DNA from 4 places in the Methylobacterium sp. NMS14P genome. Region 2 is predicted to be linked to each of the others. Evidence: predicted binding sites of a transcription regulator. Region 2 holds the regulator's gene; each other region holds the start of a gene.
What was found. The regulator LexA, encoded in region 2, represses DNA repair genes until DNA is damaged. The targets are predictions, from matches to a motif close to TGTTCNNNNTGTGTTCNG.
Positions count from the first base shown of each region.

Region 1 (3,158 bases), 1.8 Mb from region 2:
ACGAGCCCGGTCAGCACGGCGGCGACGAGCACGTACAGGATCGTGCAGACCGCCAGCGAGCCCAGGATGCCGATGGGCATGTCCTTCTGGGGTTTGCGCGCCTCCTGGGCGGCGGTCGAGACCGCGTCGAAGCCGATGAACGCGAAGAACACCACGCCCGCGCCGCGCAGGACGCCGCTGTAGCCGTAATGTCCGAAGGTCCCGTCGTTGTCCGGGATCAGCGGGCTCCAGTTCGCGGCGTCGACATGGCCCCAGCCCAGAACGATGAAGGCGACCACGACGGTGAGCTTCACCGCGACCATGATGTTGTTGAAGCGCGCCGATTCCTTCGTGCCCCGCATCAGCAGGATCGTGATCAGCGCCACGATCAGCACGGCCGGCAGGTTGAACAGCGCGGTCCCGCCGCCGTCGATCGGCGTGCCCGGCGCGTTGGCGAACTGCGCCGGGATCACGATCCCGACGTTCTTCAGGATGCTGGTCACGTAGCCCGACCAGCCGACCGCCACGGTCGCGGCGCCCATGGCGTATTCGAGGATCAGGTCCCAGCCGATCAGCCACGCGAAGAACTCGCCGAGCGTCGCGTACGTGTAGGTGTAGCTCGAGCCGGCGACCGGGATCAGCGCGGCCATCTCGGAGTAGCAGAGGCCGACGAAGGCGCAGGCGATGCCGCCGAGCACGAAGGACAGCATGATCCCCGGCCCGGCATACTGGGCCGCGGCGGTGCCGGTGAGGACGAAGATGCCGGCGCCGATGATCGCCCCGATGCCCATCGCGGTGATCGAGAGGGCGCCGAGCGATTTCGAGAGCTGCTGCTCGCCCTCTCCGCTCTCGACGATGTCGTCGACCGACTTGCGCCCCATCAGGCCCGACGAATCCATGGCACCATCCTTCTAGGTCGGGGTGGTTCAGCGCGGGTCAACACGGCCGGAGGCGGCGACGTTTCTGCCGCGCTTCCAGAATTGTAGAGGCGAATCGACCGACAACAACGTGAGCCGGCGCAAGATTCTTCCGCTCAGGCGCGCTCGATCCGCGCGATCAGCGGCCTGACCTTGAGGCGACCCGCGAACGCGCCCTCGGCGCGCAGGGCCTCGCGCCGGACGACGTCGCCGGCCCGGGCCTGCCGGGCGCCGGCGACGGTCTCCGCGCGCCTGACGAGGCGGCCGAGCCAGCTCCCGGCCGGGCGGTGCAGGCGGCCGAGCGCCGTCTCCGGCCGCGCCGTCCCGACGAAGCGGTCGAGGGTGCGGATCCAGCCCTCGGCCGGGACGTCGCCGGCCTCCAGGCACAGGATCCAGTCCCGCCGGGCCGCGGCGGCGCCGACCGCGTAGGGATTGCCGCCCCGGTGCAGCACCAGGGTCGCGCCCGTGGCCTCGGCGACGGCGGCCACGGCCTCGCTCTCGCGGCCCGCGACGATCACCGCGTCGCCGACGAGACCGCCGGCCACGCCCGAGACGAGCACGCTGAGCGTGTCGGCCAGGCGATCGATCGCGTCCGGATCGGCCGGGTCGGCCAGATAGGTCACCGCGGAGAGCATGAGCGGGCGCATAGACGATTCTGCGGCGCCGTAAACTGCCCCGCCGCATCCGCGTGGACGCACCGTCGCCCGGACGGGCTGCAGGGCCGCATTTGCCTGAAAAAAAGGCGCTCGCTGGCGACGTGTTCGCTCTATGTTCTTTACCGGATCCGAGAGGGAGACGAGCGGCCATGGTGGACACGCGCGACGGGACCGCGTCCGGGGCCGTGACGCGACTCGGCCCGAGCGCCGCGGACCCGGCCGCCCGGCGCGGGCGCGGCGCCACGGCCAACCCGACGGGCCGGTACGAGTGCGCCCGGCGCGAGGCGTTCCACGACGGGGCCTGGATCGCGGACGCCCCGGCGCCCCTGCGCACGCAGGTCACGCCGGAGCGGTCCGCCCGGATCATCGCCCGCAACAGCTCGCCCGACATCCCGTTCGATCGGTCGATCAATCCGTACCGGGGCTGCGAGCACGGCTGCATCTACTGCTACGCGCGCCCCACCCATGCCTGGCTCGGCCTGTCCCCGGGGCTCGACTTCGAGTCGCGGATCTTCACCAAGCCGGACGCCGCGCGGCTCCTCGCCCGCGAGATCGCCGCGCCGGGCTACCGGCCCGAGACGATCGCCCTCGGCACCGCCACGGATCCCTATCAGCCGGTCGAGCGGGAGCACCGGCTCACCCGCGCGGTGCTGGAGGTGCTGCGGGAGGCCCGCCACCCCGTCAGCATCACCACCAAGTCGGACCTCGTGCTGCGCGACCTCGACCTCCTGGCCGAGATGGCGGCGGACGACCTCGTGCTGGCGGCGATCTCGCTGCCGACGCTGGATCCGGACCTCTCCCGCCGCCTCGACCCGCGGGCGCCGCGGCCGGGCAAGCGGCTCGCGGCGATGCGGGCGCTGAGCGCGGCGGGGGTACCCGTCATGGTCAACGTCTCGCCGATCATCCCCGGCCTGACCGATCACGAGATCGAGTCGATCCTGGCTCAGGCGCGCGCGCACGGGGCGAGCCGCATCGGCCACGCGCTGCTGCGCCTCCCGGGCGAAGTGGCCGACCTCGTGGCGGACTGGTTCGCCGAGCACTATCCCGAGCGCAGGGCCCGGGCCTTCGCACTCCTGCGGGAAGCCCGGGGCGGGCGCGAGAACGACCCGCGCTTCGGCCACCGCTTCCGCGGGGAGGGGGTCTACGCGGCGATGATCGGCCAGCGGGTCCGGCTCGCCGGCACGCGGCTCGGTTTCGCCTTCGGGCGGATCGCGCTGAACCGCGACGCCTTCCGCAAGCCGGGGGCACAGCTGGCGCTGTTCTGACCCGCGTCCCGCGGGGTGCCGCCCACCCGTGAGCCGGCGGATCCGCGCGATCCGTCGCTGTCTTCGAAAACCTCAGAATTCCCGAGTGTACCAGGACACTCGAATAGACTCGGCATGTCTCTCGCGACGAACATCTACGCTTCGGTCCGTTTGCATGTGTTCACGTCGGCCGCGTGGCCTGGAAGCGTAAGATTGACATCCGTATCTTTCAGGTTTCAAATGCATCGGGCAGAAATTTGCTTGGGCTGGCGGGCATTTATTCTGAGATTTGTAGCACGAATAGATATTTCGGTCGAATAAATGTGTAGGATTGAAATAATGCATCTCAATCATCTTTGTCG
Region 1 is NZ_CP087106.1:4,110,223-4,113,380, reverse strand. Features, by position in the region: gene LOK46_RS19490 (amino acid permease) at 1-878, opposite strand, end outside; gene LOK46_RS19485 (hypothetical protein) at 1,013-1,543, opposite strand; gene LOK46_RS19480 (PA0069 family radical SAM protein) at 1,702-2,817, shown strand.
Region 1: LOK46_RS19480 (PA0069 family radical SAM protein) is a predicted target of LexA. The motif match lies at 1,655-1,672, and genes of this name have one in related genera.

Region 2 (3,158 bases):
ACGCGCCGGATCGCGGAGGCCGCCGGCGGCCAGGCGGGCGCGGTGGCGGCGGCCCTGGTGACGGGCAAGCGCGGCCTCATCGGGCCGGCGACCAACGACGCGCTCCGCGCCGCCGGCATCTACCACGTTGTGTCGATCTCGGGCCTCCACATGGTGCTGGCCGCCGGCGTGGTGTTCTGGCTGGTGCGGGCGGTCCTCGCCGCGGTGCCGCTCTGCGCGCTCCTCTGGCCGATCAAGAAGATCGCGGCGGGCTTCGCCATGGTCGGCGTCACCGCCTACTGCGCCTTCTCGGGCTGGGACATCGCGGCCGAGCGCTCGCTGATCATGACCCTGATCATGCTGGGCGCGATCTTGGTCGACCGGCCGGCCCTGTCGATGCGCAACCTCGCCCTCGCGGCGCTGATCGCCCTGGCCCGGGAGCCGGAGGGCCTGCTCGGCCCGAGCTTCCAGATGTCCTTCGGCGCCGTGGCCGGGCTGATCGCCTGCGCCCGGCTGATCGACGGGCGGCTGTTCGTGCGCCCGGGTGCCGGGCGGATCGGCCGCCTCGTCGGGACCGGACTGTCGGCGATCACCGGGACCCTGGCCACGACCCTGGTGGCGCAGGTCGCGACCGCGCCCTTCGCCACCTACCACTTCCAGACGGTCCAGCCCTTCGGCCTCGTCGGCAACGCCCTGACCCTGCCGCGCGTCTCCCTGGTGGTGATGCCCTCCGCGGTGATCGGCTGCCTCGCCTATCCCTTCGCCCTCGACCGGCCGGTCTGGTGGCTGATGGGGCAGGCGGTGGCCGGCATGCTGGCGATCTCGGACTGGATCGCCGGGTTCGAGCGGGCGATCCTGGTGCTACCGGCCTTCGGCACCGCGGCGCTGGCCCTGCTGGCCGCCGGCCTGCTGCTGGCGACACTGCCGGCCTCGCGCCTGCGCTGGCTCGCCGTGCCGCCGGTCCTGCTCGGGCTCGCCCTCGCGGCCCGGCCCGACCGCTACGACCTCTACGTCGACCGGCAGGGCGCGGGAGCCGCGGTGCGGGGTCCGGACGGTCGGCTCGCGCCCCTCGGAAGCCCCTCCGGCTTCGTCCTCGAACAGTGGCTGAAGGCGGACGGCGACGGGCGGCGGCCCGCGGGGCTGATCGTCCGGTCGGGCAGCGGGCGCTGCGACAGGCTCGGCTGCACCGCCCGGCTGCCGGACGGGCGGGCGGTCGCCCTGGTCCGGGACCGGCGCGCCTTCCCGGAGGATTGCGCCCGCGCCGCGGTGCTGATCACCTTCCTGGCGGCGCCTCCGACCTGCACGGGCCCCCTGGTGATCGACCGGCGGGCCCTCGCCGCCCGCGGGGCCGTGGCCCTCCGGACCGACGGCGACGGCTTCGCCGCGCGCTACGCCCGCGACGACGGGCGCGCGGTGCCCTGGCGGTCGGTCCCAGGACGCGGACCGGGACCATCGCGGCCGGTCTCCGCCGAGCCGGGCGGCCGCGCCGCGGAGGACGGGGCAGCCGCGCCGTCGGAGGCCGACGCCGCGCCGGGCGGAGAGCTCGCCCCCGGCGACGCGCCGGCCGAGCCGCTTCAGTAGCGGCGGACGAGGCTGACGAGGCGACCCTGGATCCGGACCCGGTCGGGCCCGAGCACGCGGGTCTCGTAGGCCGGGTTGGCGGCCTCAAGGGCGATCGAGGAGCCGCGGCGGCGCAGGCGCTTGAGCGTCGCCTCCTCGTCGTCGATCAGCGCCACGATGATGTCGCCGGTATTGGCGGTGTCCTGCTTGCGGATGACCACGAGGTCGCCGTCCAGGATCCCGGCCTCGACCATCGAGTCGCCGCGCACCTCGAGGGCGTAGTGCTCGCCGCCGGCCACGAAGTCCGGCGACAGGGTGATGGCGTGGCTCTGGTTCTGGATCGCCGAGACGGGCGTGCCGGCCGCGATCCGGCCCATGACGGGGATCGAGATGGCGCGGCCGGACTCGTCGATCATCCGCGTGCTCGCCGGGGCCGGCGGCTGCTTGGACTTGCCGCCCTCGACCACGCTCGGCGTGAAGCGGCGCGGCTCGACGGGGGCCGGAGCCGCCTGCGTCAGGCTCTCGGGGATCCGGATCACCTCGATGGCGCGCGCCCGATTCGGGAGGCGCCTGAGGAAGCCGCGCTCCTCGAGCGCCGTGATCAGCCGGTGAATGCCGGATTTCGACTTGAGATCGAGGGCATCCTTCATCTCGTCGAACGACGGCGGGACACCGCATTCCTGCATCCGGCTCTGGATGAATCGCAGGAGGTCCAGCTGCTTGCGCGTGAGCATCGACGGGGGACTCGCGGCTTGGCGGACCGCCACGTGACGGTCTCCGAAACAAATCACGAACAGGTTAAACGTTCCGCAAGTGTTCTGCAAGAGCGGTACCGCCACGCTCGGCGCGCCGCGGCGCGCCCGCGGGAGAAGGTCGAGAAACGCATTGACGGCGCAAGCGGAGCCGTTTCAATGCAACGCGGTGCCCCGCCGGGAAGGCGGCGGATCCGGGGCGCGGGCTGGGACCCTCTTGGAATGACGCGGATGCGACGACCCGCTGCTCTGCTGCCCCTCGGCCTCGCCGCCCTCGGCCTCGGCCTCGCCGGCTGCACCACCGGGTTCTCCTACATCTCGCGGAACTACGTGGCGCTCACCCCTCAGGTCGTGACGATCGGCTGCAAGGAGCCCTACGAGGTCTACGACAACCGGCAGCTGCGCCGGATGCTGATCGTGTCCAACGCTCTGCGCGAGTATACCGGCTGCAATCTGAGCGAGGTCCGGATCGATCCGGAGCCGGACGCCACCCGGGTGAAGCGCTTCCGCACCGCCGCCCGGGCCTATCTCGACGAGACCGTGCGCGAGGATTGCCGGATCACCGGCGAGACCGTGTTCGATCCGCTGAAGACCGAGTTCGCCTACGCCTGCGACGCGCCGGTCGAGAAGCGCGGCACGGTGGTCCCCCGCCTGCCGGGCCGCAATCCAGGCCTCGGGGTGCGCTGACCGGCCGGCGGCGCGTCAGGCGCCGGGCTTCGGGAAGGTCCGTTCCGCCGCGTCGCCGGCGGCGGCCAGCAGGGCGCGGGCGAAGGCCCGGGCCTCCGCCCGGTCGAGCACGATCGCGGCGGTGACCGGCGCGCCGCCGAGGTCGGCGAGGGCGAGCTCCAGGCGCACCCCGTCGGGCAC
Region 2 is NZ_CP087106.1:2,310,337-2,313,494, reverse strand. Features, by position in the region: gene LOK46_RS10980 (ComEC/Rec2 family competence protein) at 1-1,560, shown strand, start outside; gene lexA (transcriptional repressor LexA) at 1,554-2,273, opposite strand; gene LOK46_RS10970 (hypothetical protein) at 2,523-2,978, shown strand; gene LOK46_RS10965 (hypothetical protein) at 2,994-3,158, opposite strand, start outside.

Region 3 (3,158 bases), 490 kb from region 2:
GAGGTCGTTCGTGACGATCCCGGCCTTCGAGTACCGCCACGGCCGCTCGCCCGGCTCGCGCCAGGTCCGCGCCACGCCGTGCCGCGCGGCCTTGATCAGCGCCAGCGTGTCCGAGCTGTGCTCCGGCAGCTGCACCGTCGTTGAGACCGAGCGCATCGGCTCGTCCCGGTCGTGCTCGCTCGTGTGGTAGAAGACCGTCACGTGGTTGGTGCCCAGCCCCTCGCGCCGCAGCTTCTCGCCGAGCCGCGTGGCGTGTGCCGCCACCGCCTCCTCCAGCACCGCCCGCTCGGTGATCCGGCTCGAGAACGAGCGCGTCACCGCGCAGCCCTTCCGCCGCGCCGGCACCATCTCCAGCGGCAGGCAGGCCGCGCCACGCAGCTCGTAGATGATCCGCTCGCCGACCACCGTCAGGCCCTTGCGCACCGGCCGCGGGTCGAGATCGCGCAGGTCCGCTACGCTCTCCACGCCCATCGCCTGGAGCTTGGCCAGCGACGCCCGCCCGATGCCCCAGACCTCGGCGACGTCGATCCGACACAGCCAGTGCGCGTAGGCCACCGGATCGGTCAGGTCGCACACGCCCTCCAGCACCGGCACGGTCTTGGCGATGTGGTTGGCGAGCTTGGCCAGCGTCTTGGTCGGGCCGATGCCGACGCAGGTCGGTATGCCGGTCCAGGCCCGCACCGTGGCGCGCAGGTCTCGCGCGAGCTCGACCCGCAAGGCTGGCGCCATGTCCGACAGGTTCAGGAAGCTCTCGTCGATGGAGTAGATCTCCACCTGCGGGCTGAACTGCCGGTACACTGCGTTGGTCCGCCCCGACATGTCGCCGTAGAGGGTGTAGTTCGACGAGAACACCCGCACCCCCTGCGCGCGGCACATCTCGCGGATCTTGAAGTACGGGTCGCCCATCTTGATGCCGAGCGCCTTGGCCTCGCTGGTGCGGGCGATGGCGCAGCCGTCGTTGTTCGAGAGCACGATCACCGGCACCGCGGCGAGCTTCGGGTCGAACACGCGCTCGCACGAGCAGTAGAAGCTGTTGCCGTCGATCAGCGCCACGGCGCGGCCGCCGCCGATCCGGTCGCGCCGGCGGGCCTCGGGCGTGCTCACGACAGCTGCCCGCGGGCGACGTGCCAGCGGATCGAGAAGCGGACCACGCCCCAGATTGCGCCTTCGCCAAACTCGTCGACCGCGAAGGCGGGCAGCTCCGAGTTGCAGAAGGCGAGCCGGGCGACGTTGCCGTCCATCACGAGGCGCTTGCAGCTCATCTGGCCGTCGACAGCCGCGACGACGATGCTGCCGTGGCCCGCTTTGAGGCTGCGATCGACGCAGGCGAGGTCGCGGTCGTAGATGCCGGCACCCTCCATGGACGAGCCACTGATCCGCCACAGGAAGGTCGCGGGCGGGTTCGGCACGAGCCAGCGGGGCAGCTCGAGCGCGCCTTCCAGGAAGTCGTCGGCGGGCGACGGGAAGCCGGCGCACAGAGCCTGCCCGATCAGAGGCACGCGGACGGCATCGGGGCTGTGGATCAGCAGTTCGTCGACCCGATTGAGGTGCACCCGCGGCTCCGCCGTGTTAGAACGAATAAGGAACAAAGCTGATGGGCGGGCCGTGTTCAATCTGCGCGCAGAATGTTTCTTCCGCGCCGGTGGACGAATGTGAACTCGGGTCGAAAACGTCAGTCACGGCCGAGCGTTACGCGCCTCGCGCGGTCGGCGAACAGCGTTTGGCGTGTCGGAGCGGGCGGGAGACGACGATGACGATGAAGACGGCGTTCGTGGTGCAACCCTTCGAACTGCATCGGAAGCGACTGCGGCCGGCCCGGCAGGAACCCGCGCAGACCGAGAGCGGCGCGATCAAGAAGGCCGAGAACCTGGCCAAGCGGATGCCGGGCGCGGCGGCGCTGAAGGTCGTGGCCGACGACGAGACCGGCGAGCTGGAGGGCGTCACGATCCTCGGCCAGTGCGGCGAGATCCCTGACGACTTCGCTGAGAGCCTGCAGGGCGGGTAGAGTGACCGATTGGCTATGATCCCGAGCTCGGAAGAGAGGGAACCGCCAGCCTCCATCCAGCTTGGGTCGGCATGCCTGGAAAAACGTCCGCCAAGAAGAAGCCGGTCAAGGCGAAGGTCGCCGAGAAGTCGCCCCGCAAGCTCGGCCTACCAACGCAGCTTGCGGCGATCCAGACGAGGTATCGCGACGCGCTGCTCGACGCAGCCGAGCTGCCCTACACGGAGCAGGGCGATCGCATCCGGTCCGCGTTAGCGACGCTGCTCGCGGAGAAAGCTGCGCTGGGCGTGAAGGATGGCGAGGAACTCGCCGAAGTAGAATAGCCCTACCGCGCCACTCCACGCGCTGCGAACTCCCAGACGGGCGGCCCCCAGGTCTGCCCGGGCTTGGTGCGGTAGCCGGAGAATCGATCGAACACGATCCGGTCCTGCTCGACGCCGATCACCGGGCTGTCGTTGACCATCAGCGCGCCGGCATACTCCACGCGCAGGAAGCCATGCTCCGGATAGCGCCGAAGAGCTGCGGCGCGGTCCAGCCCAGCCGGTGCGCCTCGGTGCCGTGCTGGTCGATGAAGGCCAACGCGTTCACGCGCATCGCCGCCCATCGCGTCGGTGTCAGATACCGGCACGGCGAGGCGTGCTCGGACAGGCGCTCGATCTGGTCGCGCCAGGTGGCGACGGCGGGCGGGAGGTCGGTAGGGACGGGGTTAGCCGACATAAGAACTGCATAGCGATGTTGAACTGGGAGCAACGGCTACGATAAACACTGGCGTCGCAAACGCTACGAGCAGAATGTCAAGCATGGATTGCGGTGCTATTTGTCGATTGGTTGTGCAGTACCATTCGCGGCGTTGCGTTTCTCTATCTCAGATCTGGACCATTGCAGAAGGTCCACCTCTTTGGAGAAATCTTGAGTGCTTACAAATCCAGAAGAAACTGCCTTCAACAAATTCTTAGCCGCTCTATTTGCTTTAGATCTTGATATTCTTGACGACCTATTGGTCATGACATCGGCATGATTCGGCCTCTTTTCCAGTCCAGTGGCATAAATCGAAAATGCCGTCGCTATCTCTGTCGGTTTTCCTTTGACTTCAATTTCATGTTCTATTTTTTTGATTGCAGTGACGGGCAGTAGCACAATTCCATACAGCGCCCGC
Region 3 is NZ_CP087106.1:2,801,429-2,804,586, forward strand. Features, by position in the region: gene LOK46_RS13350 (Y-family DNA polymerase) at 1-1,104, opposite strand, end outside; gene LOK46_RS13355 (LexA family protein) at 1,101-1,553, opposite strand; gene LOK46_RS13360 (hypothetical protein) at 1,751-2,005, shown strand; gene LOK46_RS13365 (hypothetical protein) at 2,077-2,325, shown strand; gene LOK46_RS13370 (hypothetical protein) at 2,328-2,486, opposite strand; gene LOK46_RS13375 (hypothetical protein) at 2,816-3,158, opposite strand, start outside.
Region 3: LOK46_RS13355 (LexA family protein) is a predicted target of LexA. The motif match lies at 1,571-1,588, and genes of this name have one in related genera.

Region 4 (3,158 bases), 410 kb from region 2:
CCGCCGCGCGTCCGGCGCGGTCTCGGGGAACCCCGTGGCGACGAGCCGGCCCGTGCCGGCGGCGTGGTCGACGACCAGCGCCGTGTCGTAGAAATTGAGTGCGATGTCGTCGGTGAGCCCCGCCCGCCGGGCCGGCGGCGCCACCCGTTCCAGCGCCGCGCCGAGGTCGTACGCCAGGTACCCGATCGCCCCGCCGGGGAACGGCTCGGGCCCGGGCTCGAGCCGGTAGGGCTCGAGGCAGGCCCGGAGCGCCGCCATCGGGCCGCCCGCCACCGGTCGCCCGTCGAGGGTCGCGCGCCCGTCGCGGTAGCGGAACCGCGCGAACGGGTCGGCGGCCACGATCGAGTGCCGGCCCAGCGGGTCGTGCCGCATGGCGCTGTCGAGGAAGGCGAGCCCGGGCAGGGCGCGCAGCCGGGCCGCCGCCGCGACGGGATCGATGAAGGGGATCTCTCGGGTCCACATGACCGGGTTCGGGGCCGTTATCCTCGGGCTGCGCGTCGTCCGCTGCCGTCGCACAGGCGATGCCGCGGGGGAAGCGGCAGTTCCACGCAGGCCCCGCCGCCCCGCGCGGGCGGGCCGTGTCCGGGGCGCAGGGCGACGCCGCCCTGGGCTGATGTGGGGTCTGAGGAGCCCGTCGTAAAGCTCTGCTGTAACGGCAGGATCGACGGCCGGGCCCAGGCTCGCGCGCAGGGCCGGTCACCCCTGCGGCGGCCGGCCTCGCGCGGAGGCGCGGGACCCTGTATAGGAGCGCGACCCCGAATTCCTGGTCCCGCGCGCCGGGCGGCCGATCGCCGGTCGCCCTGCCGGACCGTCCGACCCGAATGCCATGACCGCCACGCCCGCCCCCCGCGGCCCCGCTCCCGGCGCCGCCCCCAAGATCACGGCCCCCAAGATCTCGTTCGTCTCGCTGGGCTGCCCGAAGGCGCTGGTCGATTCCGAGCGGATCCTCACGCACCTGCGCGCCGAGGGCTACGAGCTGGCTCGCCGGCACGACGGCGCCGACGTGGTGATCGTCAACACCTGCGGCTTCCTCGATTCGGCCAAGGCGGAGTCGCTCTCGGCGATCGGCGAGGCCATGGCGGAGAACGGCCGGGTCATCGTCACCGGCTGCATGGGCGCGCAGCCGGAGGAGATCCGCGAGAAGTACCCCGACCTCCTCGCGGTGACCGGGCCCCAGGCCTACGAGTCGGTGGTGGCGGCCGTCCACGAGGCGGTGCCGCCGGCCCACGACCCGTTCCTCGACCTCGTGCCGCCGCAGGGGATCAAGCTCACCCCGCGCCACTACGCCTACCTGAAGATCTCGGAAGGGTGCAGCAACCGCTGCAGCTTCTGCATCATCCCGAGCTTGCGCGGGAACCTCGTCAGCCGCCCCGCCGCCGACGTGCTGCGCGAGGCCGAGAAGCTGGTGAAGGCCGGCGTGAAGGAGCTGCTGGTCGTCAGCCAGGACACCAGCGCGTACGGCGTCGACATCCGCTACAGTGAGAGCCCGTGGCAGGACCGCCAGGTCCGCGCGAAGTTCTACGACCTGACCCGGGAACTCGGCGAGCTCGGGGCCTGGGTGCGGCTGCACTACGTCTACCCCTACCCGCACGTGGACGAGGTCATCCCGCTGATGGCCGAGGGCAAGGTGCTGCCCTACCTCGACATGCCGCTCCAGCACGCGAGCCCCTCCGTGCTCAAGCGCATGCGCCGCCCCGGCAACCAGGAGCGCCAGCTCGACCGGATCCGCAGCTGGCGGCAGACCTGCCCGGACCTCGCGATCCGCTCGACCTTCATCGTCGGCTTCCCCGGCGAGACCGAGGCCGAGTTCGAGGAGCTGCTGGCCTGGCTCCAGGAGGCGAAGCTCGATCGCGTCGGCTGCTTCGAGTACGAGCCGGTGGCCGGCGCCACCGCCAACGCGCTGGGCGACCTCGTGCCGCCGGCGGTGAAGGCCGAGCGCAAGCGCCGGTTCATGGAGACCCAGAACGGCATCGCGCTCCGGCTGCAGCGGGCCAAGGTTGGCAAGCGGTTGCCCGTCATCGTCGATTCCGTCGAGGGCGGGGTCGCGCGGGGCCGGTCCAAGGCCGACGCGCCGGAGATTGACGGCACCGTCCACGCCGCCTTCCGGCGCCCGGTGCGGGTCGGCGACATCGTCACCGTGAAGATCGACCGGGCCGAGGCCTACGACCTCTACGGCAGCGTCGCCTGACGCGGAACACCGTCGCCGCGCCCGCGATGGCGGGCGCGGGCCGGACTCCTGTTGACGCCGCGCCCGGCGCGGCTTGACCCAGCCGTCCCGCCGCGGTCATTCAGAACAGAGCGGGAACTGGCGGCGGATCTCCGAGGCGGCGATGGATCCGGAGGTCGCGCTCCGAAAGATCATCCACATCGACATGGACGCGTTCTACGCCTCCGTGGAGCAGCGCGACGACCCGTCCCTGCGCGGCCTGCCGCTGGCGGTGGGCGGCTCGCGGGAGCGCGGCGTCGTGGCGGCGGCGAGCTACGAGGCGCGCAGGTTCGGCGTCCGCTCGGCCATGCCGTCGGCCACCGCCCGCCGGCTCTGCCCGGACCTGCTGTTCGTGAAGCCGCGCTTCGAGGTCTACCGGGCGGTCTCGGAGGAGATCCGCGCGGTCTTCGCCCGGCACACGGCCGTCATCGAGCCAGTGGCCCTGGACGAGGCCTATCTCGACGTCACCGAGAACCTCCTGGGACTCCCGACCGCCACGGCCGTGGCGAGGGCGATCCGGGCCGAGATCCTGGAGCGCACCGGCCTGATCGCCTCGGCCGGGGTCTCGTACAACAAGTTCCTCGCCAAGGTGGCGTCCGACCACAGGAAGCCCGACGCCCTGTTCGTCATCACCCCCGCGATGGGGCCGGACTTCGTGGCGGCGCTGCCGATCGGCCGGTTCCACGGCGTCGGCCCGGTCACCGAGGCGAAGATGAAGCGGCTCGGGATCGAGACCGGGGCGGACCTGCGCGCCTGGACGCCGGAGCGCCTGCGCGAGACCTTCGGCTCCGCGGGCGCCTACTACCACGCCGTCGCCCGCGGGATCGACGCGCGGCCGGTCCGCGCCCACCGGGTGCGCAAGTCGATCGGGGCGGAGACCACCTTCTCGGACGACACCGCCGCCTTCGAGGTCCTGGCCGCCCGGCTGGCGCCGCTGTTCGACAAGGTCTGG
Region 4 is NZ_CP087106.1:1,900,814-1,903,971, forward strand. Features, by position in the region: gene pabB (aminodeoxychorismate synthase component I) at 1-462, opposite strand, end outside; gene rimO (30S ribosomal protein S12 methylthiotransferase RimO) at 827-2,188, shown strand; gene dinB (DNA polymerase IV) at 2,331-3,158, shown strand, end outside.
Region 4: dinB (DNA polymerase IV) is a predicted target of LexA. The motif match lies at 2,290-2,307, and genes of this name have one in related genera.